Regions from separate parts of the Faecalibacterium sp. I3-3-33 genome, predicted to be linked through region 1. Evidence: riboswitches for the same ligand, from Rfam matches in the RefSeq annotation. Region 1 holds a riboswitch; each other region holds the start of a gene.

Region 1 (4,042 bases):
TGCTCCCGAAGAGCGTTCCAGCTTCCCGCTGCCGTTTATGGTTCCTGCGCTCCCCGGTGAATATGCAGTGACCATCAGCTTCCGTTTGAAGGAGGACACCAGCTGGGCAAAGAAGGGTCATGAAGTCGCCTTTGGACAGGGTGTGATCGCTGTGGTCCGTTCCATTCCCAGCAAGAAGGTCACGCCGTTTACCGTTACGCACGGCACCCACAACATCGGTGTCCGTGGTGAGAATTTTGATGTTTTGTTCTCCGATCTGAAGGACGGTCTGACTTCCTACCGCTATGCCGGCAAAGAGATGATTCAGGAGATCCCCCGGCCCAACTTCTGGCGCGCTCCCACCGACAATGACTGCGGCAACAACATGGGCGGCGTTCGCGGCCAGTGGAAGCTGGCAAGCCTGTACGCCACTGCCAAGGGCATCGGCAAGGAGATTCCGTCTGTTCATGGCGGCACCATCCTCCAGAACCCCACCTGCGAGGTGGAAGCCGACAGCGTGGTCGTGACCTATCTCTATAACCTCCAGACCAGCCCCGCAGCAGAGTGCAGCCTGCAGTACCGTGTGTTCGGTGATGGCCGCATCCAGACCACCCTGCACTATGACCCGGTAGAAGGACTTGCAGCCATGCCGGAGTTCGGTGTGCTGTTCAAGATCGACGCCGACTACGACACGGTGGAATGGTACGGAAACGGCCCTGCGGAGACTTACTGGGATCGTCAGCATGGTGCAAAGCTGGGCATTTACCAGAACAAGGTCGCAGACAACATGGCACAGTACCTTGTGCCGCAGGAGTGCGGTGCAAAGACCGCTGTGCGCTGGGCAAAGGTAGTGGACCGCAAGGGTCGCGGGCTACTGTTTACCGCGGATGCCGCAAAGCCCATGTTCTTCTCTGCGCTGCCCTACACTCCCCATGAAATGGAGAGTGCCAAGCATCCCTACGAGCTGCCCCCGGTCCATTACACGGTCATCCGTGCTATGGGCGAGCAGATGGGCGTTGGCGGTGATGACAGCTGGGGTGCCAATGTCCACCCGGAGTATATTCCTGATGTGACTAAGCCTGTGGAGTTCACCTTTACGTTCCGTGGCATCTGACCCTCGTTATTAAGACACCTTCGCGTTGAGATATGGACATCTCTGCATGAGATTCCTATCAAAAGCGAGAGTGTCTTTTTTGGTATCACAAAATCTCAATTCCTGACACCACTATTTATAAGTAGTGCTTCACTCTATATAAGTAGCGCTGCTATGCCAAAATAATTGTATTCCGCTTTTGTTTAGAGCATTCCTTTTTGAAAATGGTGTAAAGTCAAAAGTTGGGGGTTGTATAGGAACCGCCTGCAAAAGCCTGAAAACGGTGCAGGCGAAGCAATGCAGCCCCCAAAAAACCAGCTTCAGCAAAAAGAAAAGCACCACACATTTCTGTGTAGTGCTTTTTTCTGGTGGAGATTACCGGGCCGATTCTGATCACGGTGACCCTCTTGCAGTCCATGCACGGCGCTCTCCCGGCTGAGCTAGGCCCTCACTCGTTTGGCAGCAACAAAAAAGCACCACACATTTCTGTGTAGTGCTTTGGTTCTGGTGGAGATTACCGGGATCGAACCGGTGACCTCTTGCATGCCATGCAAGCGCTCTCCCAGCTGAGCTAGGCCCTCACTCGTTTGGCATCAACAAAAAAGCACCACACATTTCTGTGTAGTGCTTTTTTTCTGGTGGAGATTACCGGGATCGAACCGGTGACCTCTTGCATGCCATGCAAGCGCTCTCCCAGCTGAGCTAAACCCCCAGATGTCTTGCCTTGTGCCTGACGACGTGTGTAATTATACCAGCCGTAGGGGCGCTTGTCAACAGTTTTTTGAAAAAATTTGCAGCAAAAGATCCCCGCAGGGTGTGTGCCCGGCGGGGATCGGGAAGCGGGGGAAAGCTCTTTTTAGAAAAACTACGCCTTAGCGTGCCTGACGGTCGAAGATCTGCGGGGCCACGCGGCACAGCAGCACAGCGGCCACCATGGTGAGCAGGGTCTCGGGCAGCATATAACTGCCGTTGTAGGTCAGGCTGTAAGTCCATGCGGCCAGACCATCATTCAGGTTGCCCCACACCAGCACGCCGGACAAAAAGCTGCACATAAAGCGCAGGAAACCGGCGGCAAAGGTGCCCACGGCTACGCCCACGGTGCGGTTCTTGAAGGGGCGGGCGAACAGCTCGGCCAGACCCAGTGCCATAAAGGCCATCACATAGTCCAGCAGCACCTCACCGAGGAAGTAGAGGAAGGTGGAAGCGGGAGGAGGGTAGAAGCCCATGATCATTTGCAGGCAGGAGTTCACGAAACCGGTGAACAGGCCCCACTTTGCGCCGTGGCGGAAGGACACCAGCACAAAGGGCAGCATGCTCAGCAGGGTAATGCTGCCGCCGTTGGGCATGGTGAAGAACTTGATGTTGGAAAGCACCGTGCCAATGGCGATCATCAGGGCGCATTCCACCAGAATACGGGTCTTGGAATAGGTTTTGGACATGATGAAAAGATTCCTCTCTCATAGTAGTACACAAAAACAAAATGCGCCTGCTGGCAGCAGACGCATGGAGGTTTGTTGAACGTACCGGACAGTTCCGCAAACTCCCTACGCCGGCATTGCCCGGATCAGGTAAAGGGTACTCCGCGCGATGCGGATCTCAGCCTTACGGCGCCCCTGTTTTTATGTCCGCCCACAGTATACGCGCCGGGGGACAAAAAGTCAAGCCCGCAGACATAATCCGCCCCGGCGGTGCGTATGTTATACCATTGCAAAGCTGGAACGCAGGGAGGCGGGATATGAAAGCCGATCCGGAACAGCGTGCCGTGCAGCTGGGCGAATATATTGCCGCCCACAACGCCACGGTGCGGGCAGCGGCGGCTGCGTTCGGGTGCAGCAAGTCCACCGTGCACAAGGACGTTGCCGTGCGGCTGCGCAGCATCAGCCCTGCGCTGTACGGGCAGGTGCGTGCCGTGCTGGCCCGCAACAAGGCCGAGCGCCATCTGCGGGGCGGGGCTGCCACCCGGCGCAGATACAGCTGCCGCTAAAGCCAAAAAAGACCGCTGCGCTGTGCAGCGGTCTTTTTTGGCTAGGACGTTCTTGAATGGCCGCCGCGCTGCTTTGGCCATATTCAGCGGAAAACATAATTATAATTTGTGGTTCAAAAACGTCTGCGGACGTTTTTGAACCACTTTTTCATAGGGGACGCAAAAAAACGGCTATTTTATCCCCCGGTGTGGAACTGCTGCAAGGCACCTTTTTCCAACCGGCTTACCTGTGCCTGACTGATGCCAATCTCCTGCGCCACCTCCATCTGGGTCTTGCCGCGCAGATACCGCAGCTCCATAATGCGCTTTTCCCGGGGCGAAAGGGCGGCTACCGTATCGCGGAACTGCAACCCGCTGATCCAGCTTTCCTCGCTGTCCGGGTCGCGCACCTGATCGATCACATACATCGCATCGCCGCCGTCGGTGTACACCGGCTCGTCAAGGCTGAGCGGTTCTACCACCGATTCCAGCGCGGCGGTCACCTCGCGCCGGGCAAGCCCCGCTGCGGCGGCAATCTCGTCCATGGTGGGCTCGCGCCCCAGCTGCTTTTCCAGCGTTTCCCGCGCCTGCATGGCGCGGTAGGCGGTGTCGCGCAGGGTGCGGCTTACCCGCAGGGCGTTGTTATCCCGCAGGAACCGCCGGATCTCCCCGATGATCATGGGCACGCCGTAGGTGGAGAACCGCACCGGCTGCGCGGGGTCAAAGTTGTCAATGGCTTTGATCAGCCCGATGCACCCCACCTGAAACAGATCGTCCAGATTCTCGCCCCGCTGGGCAAACCGCTGCACCACGCTGAGTACCAGCCGCAGGTTGCCCTCCACCATCCGCGCCCGGGCAGCCTTGTCCCCGGCGTGGGCAAGGGTGAGCAGCTGCCGCTTTTCCGCTTCGGTCAGTACAGGCAGCTGCCCTGTGTTTACACCGCATAGCTCCACCTTGTTGTACATCCAAACGCCCCCGGTCTTTTAGCTTTACCGGAAGTATGGCTC
Region 2 (4,042 bases), 580 kb from region 1:
ACCACAAAGCCCGCAAGAATACAAACCCCTGCCGCGCCAAACTTTATAATTGTCCTTTGCGGAAAAACAGACAAATTGCCAAGCGTTTTCGGGCATTGGTCATACTTTGATTTTTGAAGTATCACTTTTGCGGGCAAAATAGGGCTTGCAGAACGCAAAAAAGCTCGTCCGAAACAGCGGACGAGCCCTTTTGCACACGAAGCGGGACACTGCCTGTGCGGCGCATGGATCATAGCTGTGAAGGAGAACAGCCGGAGGAGGAGGATCCGCGCCCAGTATCCCAAAAACAAGAAGAAAAAGATTTCACACACAGCCTTGGGGCTTTGCCCTTGCTGTAACCATATTGTAACTCTTTTGAAACCATTTTGCAATAGGGTTTTGTAATTTATTTGTAATTTATTTTGTTAACTTTTTATGTCCTGCCCCGCCGGGCTGCCGCAAACATCATTTTCCTTTTTGCACCCGATATGGTATACTGGTTTTGAATATGCTGCCACAGGCAGAAAAAAGGAGTTTAGGATACGGATATGAAAACAAAATTGGGTATTGTGGGCTGCGGTTTTCTAGGCAACATCGTGGCTGACGCGTGGAAGAAGGGTCTTCTGCCGGACTACGAGCTGGTGGGCGTGACCAGCCGCACCCGCGCTTCGGCTGAAAAGACCGCCGCCAATGTCAGCTGCGCCGTCTGTGAGGACGTGGACGCACTGCTGGCACTTGAGCCGGAGTACATCGTGGAGGCCGCCTCGGTGGAGTCGGTGCGCGCTATGGCCATTCCGGTGCTGAAGCGGGGCGTCAATCTGGTCATTCTGTCCATCGGTGCCTTTGCAGATCTGGATTTCTACGCACAGGTCAAGGCAGCCGCCGTGGAGGGCGGTGCCAAGGTGCATCTGGCCAGCGGTGCCATCGGCGGCTTTGACGTGCTGCAAACGGTCACCCTGATGGCACAGGCGCAGGGCCTGCCGGAGACTGCCGGCATCGAGACCCATACCGGTGCAAAGGGCTTCCGCAACACGCCTGTGTGGGCAGAGCATCTGCTGACCGACACCGAAAAGACCACCGTGTTCACCGGCAATGCAAAGCAGGCCATTGCTACCTTCCCCCGCCGGGTGAACGTGGCGGTAGCTACCTCTCTGGCCACCACCGGCCCCGAGATCACCGGTGTGACCATGCACTCTGTGCCCGGCTGGGTGGGCGACGACCACTGCATCACTGCCGAGATCGAGGGCGTGAAGGCCGTGGTGGATATCTGCTCCTCCACCAGCGCCATCGCGGGCTGGAGCGCCGTCTCCCTGCTGCGCAATCTGGCCTCGCCCGTCTGCTTCTACTAATATAAGGAGGAGTCCGTCATGTTTGAAAAGCTTGTTGCCATTGAGCCTGTCAGCCTGATCTCCTCTGCCGAGGAGGAACTGCACCGCTACGCCAAAGAGGTGGTGCTGTACCGGGACGTGCCCGGCAGCGACGATGAGATGGTGCGCCGCATCGGGGACGCCGACGCCGTGCTGCTGAGCTACACCTCCCGCATGGGCAAGGAAGTCATTGCGCAGTGCCCCAACATCCGCTATATCGGCATGTGCTGCAGCCTGTACTCTGAGGAGAGCGCCAACGTGGATATCGCCTACGCACGCACCCGGGGCATCCAGGTGCTGGGCATCCGGGATTACGGCGACCGCGGCGTTGTGGAGTACGTTCTGCACGAGTTGACCGGTCTGCTGCACGGCTTTGGAATGCCCATGCTGCGGGACGAGCCGGTGGAGATCACCGGGCTAAAGGTGGGCATTGTGGGTCTGGGCGTTTCTGGCCGGATGATCGCCGATGCGCTGCAATTTATGGGCGCAGAGATCAGCTACTTTGCCCGCAGCGCAAAGCCGGACGCCGAGGCTGCCGGTATGACCTTCAAGCCCCTGCCCCAGCTGCTGGCAGACAGCGAAGTGGTGTTCACCTGCCTGAACAAGAACGTGCTGCTGCTGGGCGAAAATGAGTTTGCCCAGCTGGGCGCAGGCAAGGTGCTGTTCAACACCTCCATCGGCCCCGGCTTTGATTCCGCTGCGCTGGAAAAGTGGCTGGACGAGCCCGGCACCCATTTCTTCTGCGACACCCGCGCCGCCGCAGGCCCTGTGGCCGAGGACTTCTTTGCCCGGGAAAATGTGCGCTGCGCCAATGTGTCCGCAGGCCGCACCAAGCAGGCCTTCGTTCTGCTGAGCAAAAAGGTGCTGGACAACATCCGCACCGCATTGGGTGAATAAAATAACATCTGCTGCGTATTTTTGCTGAAGTGCTTACCGCTTTGAAAGCCTTCCCCCAAGGGGTGAAGGCTTTAGCAGCATCCGCGAAGTTTTCTTGCATCTTTTCCCCGATTGTGGTATGCTTTCTAGTATAAAAAGGGAGCCCGTGCAAGCGGGCTGAGAGTGGGCTGTATTGCCTGACCTGTGACCTGATTTGGATCATGCCAACGTAGGGAGATAGCGCTTTTATCTGCGGATATGTCTTTGCGGGCATATCCGCATTTTTGCTGCAAAGGAGCATTTTATCCATGAAAACTGCATTGACCATTGCCGGCAGTGATTCCAGCGGCGGCGCCGGAATTCAGGCCGATATCAAGACCATGACCGCCAACGGCGTGTTTGCCATGAGCGCTATTACTGCCCTGACGGCACAGAACACCACTGGTGTGACCGCCATTTTTGACACCACGCCACAGTTTCTGGCGCAGCAGCTCGATGCCGTGTTCACCGACATCTACCCGGACGCGGTGAAGATCGGCATGGTATCCTCTGCCCCGCTCATCGACACCATTGCCGAGCGGCTGCACTTCTACGGCGCAAAGCATATCGTAGTGGACCCTGTGATGGTGGCTACCTCCGGCGCAAAGCTGCTGCAGGACGATGCCGTGCAGGCGCTGACCGAAAAGCTGCTGCCGCTGGCCGAGATGCTCACCCCCAACATCCCGGAGGCTGAGATCTTGTCCGGCATGCGCATTGCAAACGCCGCCGACATGGAAGCTGCTGCCCGCACCATCAGCGAGCGTTACGGCTGCGCCGTGCTGTGCAAGGGCGGCCACCAGATCAACGATGCTGACGACCTGCTGTGGCAGGGCGGCACCGGCAAGTGGTTCAAGGGCAAGCGCATTGCAAACCCCAACACCCACGGCACCGGCTGCACCCTGTCCAGCGCCATCGCCTCCAATCTGGCCAAGGGGTATGACCTTGACACTGCTGTGGAGCGCGCCAAGGCCTACATTTCCGGCTGTCTGTCTGCCATGCTGGATCTGGGGCACGGCTCCGGGCCCATGGATCACACCTTCAACCTGAAGGGAGATTTTGTCCGTGACTGACCTGCCCTTCGTTTCGGCGCTGGTACAGGCCGACCTGCCCGTGTGGGAGCAGTGCTTACAGACTGAGTTTCTGCAAAAGATGGAAAACGGTACCCTGAGCGAGGACTGCTTTAAAAGCTACCTTGTGGAGGACAGCCTGTATCTGCGGGAATACGCCAAAATTTTTGCGTGGGGCATGACCAAGGCCACCACCATGGCGGCCATGCGTACCTACTATTCCCTGCTGTCCTTCGTGCAGGAGAACGAGGACCTGACCCGGCTGCGGTATCTGGAACAGTACGGTCTGCGGGAAGCCGATATCCAGTCCCTGCCCCTGCGCCCGGAGAACCGCGCCTATCTGGACTGCATGATCGACGCTGCCCGCACCGGCGAGGGCGAGGCCGAGTGCCTGATGGCCTGCCTGCCCTGTATGCTGAGTTACGGGTGGCTATTTCAGAAGCTTTTGCAGCGCTCCCCCGCCGTAAAGGACACCTACTACGGCGCGCTGGTGCTGGACTACGCCGGTCCCGGCTACGATGCCGCCTGCCGTGCATGGGCAGAGCGTGCCGAGGTGGCCTGCACCGGCCTTTCGCCGGAGCGTGCCGCCCGCTGCCGCGCGATCTTCCGCGCCTGCTCGGAGCACGAGCTGCACTTCTGGGAGATGTGCGCCACACCCCGGACGGATATTTAAGAATAAATATAGAGAACCCGGAAGGTCCGCAGACCTTCCGG
Region 3 (4,042 bases), 380 kb from region 1:
TTTCATGTTGGTTTTCTCCATGAATTTTGTAACGCGGCCCAAGGTGGTGCCCCCGGTTTGCCGCGGGATGATAGCTTACTTTATGATCTGCTCCGAAAGGGCGCGCAGCTCCCGGCACTCGGCCTCGATGTCCTTTGCGGCAAAGATGGCACTTACCAGCGCCACGCCGTCCACGCCGGTGCCCTTGAGCTGCAGAATGTTCTCCTTGTGGATGCCGCCAATGGCTACCACCGGCACATCCACGGCGTTGCAGATGTCGATGAGGGTCTGCCGGGGCATCTCGCTCACGTCCGTCTTGGTGTGGGTGGCAAATACCGCGCCCACGCCAAGATAATCTGCACCGTGCGCCACAGCGTCCAGTGCTTCCTGCACCGTGTGGGCGGAAACGCCGATCATCATTCCCTCGCCAACGCGCTGGCGCACCTGTGCGGCGGCCATATCGTCCTGTCCCACATGGATGCCCTCGGCGTGGCACTGCAAGGCCACCTCCACGTTATCGTTGATGAACAGCGGCACACCGTACTGCTGGCACAGGGCGTGGATCTGGATGGCTTCCTGCAAAAAATCGGCGTCGCCCAGCTGCTTTTCCCGCAGCTGCACGCAGGTGGCACCGCCCTTCAGGGCACTTTCCACCTGCTGATACAAAGTCTGCTCGCCCACCCATGCGCGGTCGGTCACCGCGTACAGGAGCATGGTGTGTTTATCGCACTTCATAGTTTGCGCCTTTCTCCAGCTGTTCGGGGGTCATGTTGTAAATGGCATCAATGATGTAATTGCGGTAGGTGGCATTGCCGTCCTGCGGGGTGAGCCGCTGGTGGGCAACTTCGCCCGCCAGACCCATGGCGCACACTGCTGCAGCGGCAGCCTCCAGCGGATGGCCGGGATTGGCGGTGACAAAGGCTGCCGTCAGGGCAGAAAGCTGGCAGCCCGTGCCGGTGATGCTGCTCATCATGGCGTTGCCGTTGCGGATGCAGTAGGCCTTTTGTGCATCGGCTACGATGTCGATGGCACCGGTAATGGCAACCACCGCACCGGTGCGGGCGGCAAAGGCCTTGGCAAAGGCCACGGCACTGTCTAAGTTTTCCTCGGTCACCTTGTCGGCTACATCTGCATCCACGCCCTTGGTGGTGCCCGCGCCGGAGGCAAGGGTCTTGATCTCCGAGATGTTGCCACGGATCGCTGTGAACTGCACCTCCCGCAGCAGGCGGAAGGCGGTGTCGGTGCGCAGACGGGAAGCACCGGCACCCACGGGGTCCAGTACCACAGGGTGTCCCAGCTGGTTAGCTTTTTTGCCCGCCAGCAGCATACTGGTGACGGTGCGGCTGTTCAGCGTGCCGATGTTGATGTTCAGCCCGCCGCAGATGGCGGTGATCTCCTCCACCTCGGCGGCATCATCAGCCATGATGGGGGAAGCACCGCAGGCCAGCACCATGTTGGCGCAGTCGTTCACGGTGACATAGTTGGTGATGTTGTGGATCAGCGGGCAGCGGCTGCGCAGGTTTTCAAAGGCGGTCTTGAGCATTTCGGGAACCTCCGCTCAGGAAAGGCTGTTCTGCATGGAGCGCAGAGCACCGGAGCGCTGCAGGCTGAACACCACGGCACCGGCGATCACTGCACCTACGGCGGTGGAGATGAGGAAGGGCACGATGTAGGCGTAGAAGGCGATGTCCGCAGCGCTCTTGCCCATCAGGAAGATGGCCACGGGCCATGCGCACAGGCCGCCCAGAATGCTGGTGCCGAACACCTCACCCACCACGGTGGCGATCAGGTTTTTGGTCTTGTGGTATGCAAGGCCGCACAGCAGTGCACCGAACATACTGCCCGGGAAAGCCATCAGGCTGCCCAGACCCAGCAGGTTGCGCAGCAGGGAAGCCACAAAGGCTACGCCCACGCCCCACCAGGGCCCCAGCAGAACAGCGCACAGCACGTTGACCATGTGCTGCACCGGGGCGCACTTGCTGCCGAACATGGGAAAGCTGAATACGCTGCCCACCACGCACAGGGCACAGAACATACCGGCGAGGGCAAGCTTTTTGACAGAGAGATTCTTCATGATAAATTGGCTCCTTTTCAACCATCTGCGGCAGCGCAGGACGAATACCGGCGCTCCCGCAACAAAACAGCCCGTGCCCGCAGCAAGGCGGGAACAGGTACGGAAGGTGCGGTCGAAGCTTACTGGCTTCCTCTCACGCCGGAACACGGCTTCCCATCGCTGCATTCATCCAAGGCTCAGGGCGCTCCCCCTCAGCCGGCTGCGGAACCTCCGCAGAGGGACAAAAAAACAGGAGGAGCCCGGCGCGGCTCCTCCTGCAAAAAATCATAAAGGGTATGACTTCCTACGGCGGCATTATCCGCATCAGGTAAAAGGGTCGAAGCTTGCTATACTTCCTCTCAGCCCGCTGCACGAGCTCCCCTGTGTTTGATTGTGACTGTATTTTACACCTCTTTCCCCAAAAATGCAAGAGGGAAGGGGACGATTTAGAATGGCCTCCGCGTTGCTCTGGCCATATTCAGCGGAATTATTATTTTAATTTTACGTTTGGAGCGACCGCGTTTGCGGAGCGTAGCGTAGCAATGGAAGCCCCAGTGGGGCTTTTAAGCGGCAGAGCGGTCTGCGTTAGCAGATGGAGGGGCTTTGCCCCGACAAGCTCTGCGGAGCGCGACAAACGCTATTTTCACGAGAGGGGCTGCAATGGTTAAAGGGAGGTCTGAATTGTAAATGCAGTTGACCGTTACGACCCTTCCTGTGAAAAAGTAGTTCCGAAACGCCCGCAGGCGTTTCGGAACTACAAATAAAAATAATTCTTCCGCTATTTATGCGCAAAGCGAACGCGGAGCGCATTTTTGATTGTTATACTGCATAAAACCAGAGCCGCCGTGCAGGGGTCTGCGCGGCGGCTTTGGTCACAGAAAGGAGAATAATATGAAAAAGCAGAGAAAGTCGGTTTAACCCATGGTCACCTGCACCGTTACCTCAGTACCGGCGGCAGCCAGCGGCAGTACATTGCCGGAGATGGTCTTGCCGTCCACAGTAACGGCCTTGATGCCGTGCTGCACCCCGGCGGCGTTATCCACCGTGATGTGGTAGACTGCGCCGCGGAAGCGGCGGGTCACGGTAAAGCCGGACAGGGTGTGGGGAATGCAGGGGTCTACCTTCAGGCCGTCCAGGGTGGGCTGGATGCCCAGAATGTACTGACTGATGTTGAAGAAGGTCCATGCCGCCGTGCCGGTCAGCCAGCTGTTTTTGGCTTCGCCAAAGGTGGGGGCGTCCTTACCGGCTACCATCTGGCTGTAAACGTAGGGCTCGGTGCGGTGGATCTCGGAAATGTCCTCAATGTAGGCAGGGCAGGTCTTGCGGTACACTGCAAAGGCGCGGTCGCCGTGGCCGAGCGTTGCCTCGGCGCAGCTGATCCACGGGTTGTTGTGGCAGAAGATACCGGCGTTCTCCTTGTATCCCGGAGGATAGCTGGAGATCTCGCCCAGATTCAGCTGGTAGCTGGTGTAGGCGGGCTGCAGCAGCACCACACCGTATTTGGTGTCCAGCCGCTCTTCCACACTGGCAAGTGCCTGTGCGGCTTGTCCGCTCTCCTTGCCGATGCCGGCCATGACGCACATGCCCTGCGGCTCAATGAAGATCTGACCCTCGGTGCACTCCTTGCTGCCAACGGGCTTGCCGAAAGCATCGTAGGCACGGCGGAACCATGCGCCGTCCCAACCGGCGGTCAAGGTGGCCTGCTCCACGGCATCAATGTGCTTGCGGGCGGCAGCGGCTTCCTCGGTCAGATTCAGATGGTCGCACAGCTGGGCGTATTCGTGGCCGTACTTGACAAACATACCGGCAATGAAAACGCTTTCGGCCACGGGGCCCTCGCTGGGGCCGGTGATCTGGAAGCTCTCGCCCGGGTGCTCGGAGAAGCAGTTCAGGTTCAGGCAGTCGTTCCAGTCGGCGCGGCCGATCAGCGGCAGGCCGTGGGGGCCCAGATGGGTGCAGGTAAAGTTGAAGCTGCGGCGCAGATGCTCCATCAGGGTCTGCGCCTTGGTG

What was found. A riboswitch is a leader RNA that binds a small molecule or an ion and turns the genes downstream of it on or off. The one in region 1 is predicted to bind thiamine pyrophosphate.
Region 2: it holds a riboswitch for thiamine pyrophosphate, as region 1 does, so the genes downstream of both, thiD (bifunctional hydroxymethylpyrimidine kinase/phosphomethylpyrimidine kinase) here and thiT (energy-coupled thiamine transporter ThiT) in region 1, are expected to answer to the same signal.
Region 3: it holds a riboswitch for thiamine pyrophosphate, as region 1 does, so the genes downstream of both, thiW (energy coupling factor transporter S component ThiW) here and thiT (energy-coupled thiamine transporter ThiT) in region 1, are expected to answer to the same signal.

Annotation. Positions count from the first base shown of each region.
Region 1 covers NZ_CP094469.1:1,957,022-1,961,063, reverse strand. Annotated here, with positions in the region: gene MTP39_RS09210 (glycoside hydrolase family 2 TIM barrel-domain containing protein) at 1-1,093, shown strand, start outside; gene MTP39_RS09205 (hypothetical protein) at 1,308-1,469, opposite strand; tRNA gene MTP39_RS09200 (tRNA-Ala) at 1,709-1,784, opposite strand; gene thiT (energy-coupled thiamine transporter ThiT) at 1,945-2,511, opposite strand; TPP riboswitch at 2,597-2,697, opposite strand; gene MTP39_RS09190 (sporulation transcriptional regulator SpoIIID) at 2,808-3,056, shown strand; gene sigG (RNA polymerase sporulation sigma factor SigG) at 3,233-4,000, opposite strand.
Region 2 covers NZ_CP094469.1:1,375,026-1,379,067, reverse strand. Annotated here, with positions in the region: gene MTP39_RS06600 (aspartate dehydrogenase domain-containing protein) at 528-1,328, shown strand; gene MTP39_RS06595 (NAD(P)-dependent oxidoreductase) at 1,347-2,243, shown strand; TPP riboswitch at 2,369-2,475, shown strand; gene thiD (bifunctional hydroxymethylpyrimidine kinase/phosphomethylpyrimidine kinase) at 2,531-3,331, shown strand; gene MTP39_RS06585 (TENA/THI-4 family protein) at 3,324-4,001, shown strand.
Region 3 covers NZ_CP094469.1:2,341,300-2,345,341, reverse strand. Annotated here, with positions in the region: gene thiE (thiamine phosphate synthase) at 76-714, opposite strand; gene thiM (hydroxyethylthiazole kinase) at 701-1,522, opposite strand; gene thiW (energy coupling factor transporter S component ThiW) at 1,538-2,053, opposite strand; TPP riboswitch at 2,317-2,425, opposite strand; gene MTP39_RS11055 (GH36-type glycosyl hydrolase domain-containing protein) at 2,947-4,042, opposite strand, start outside.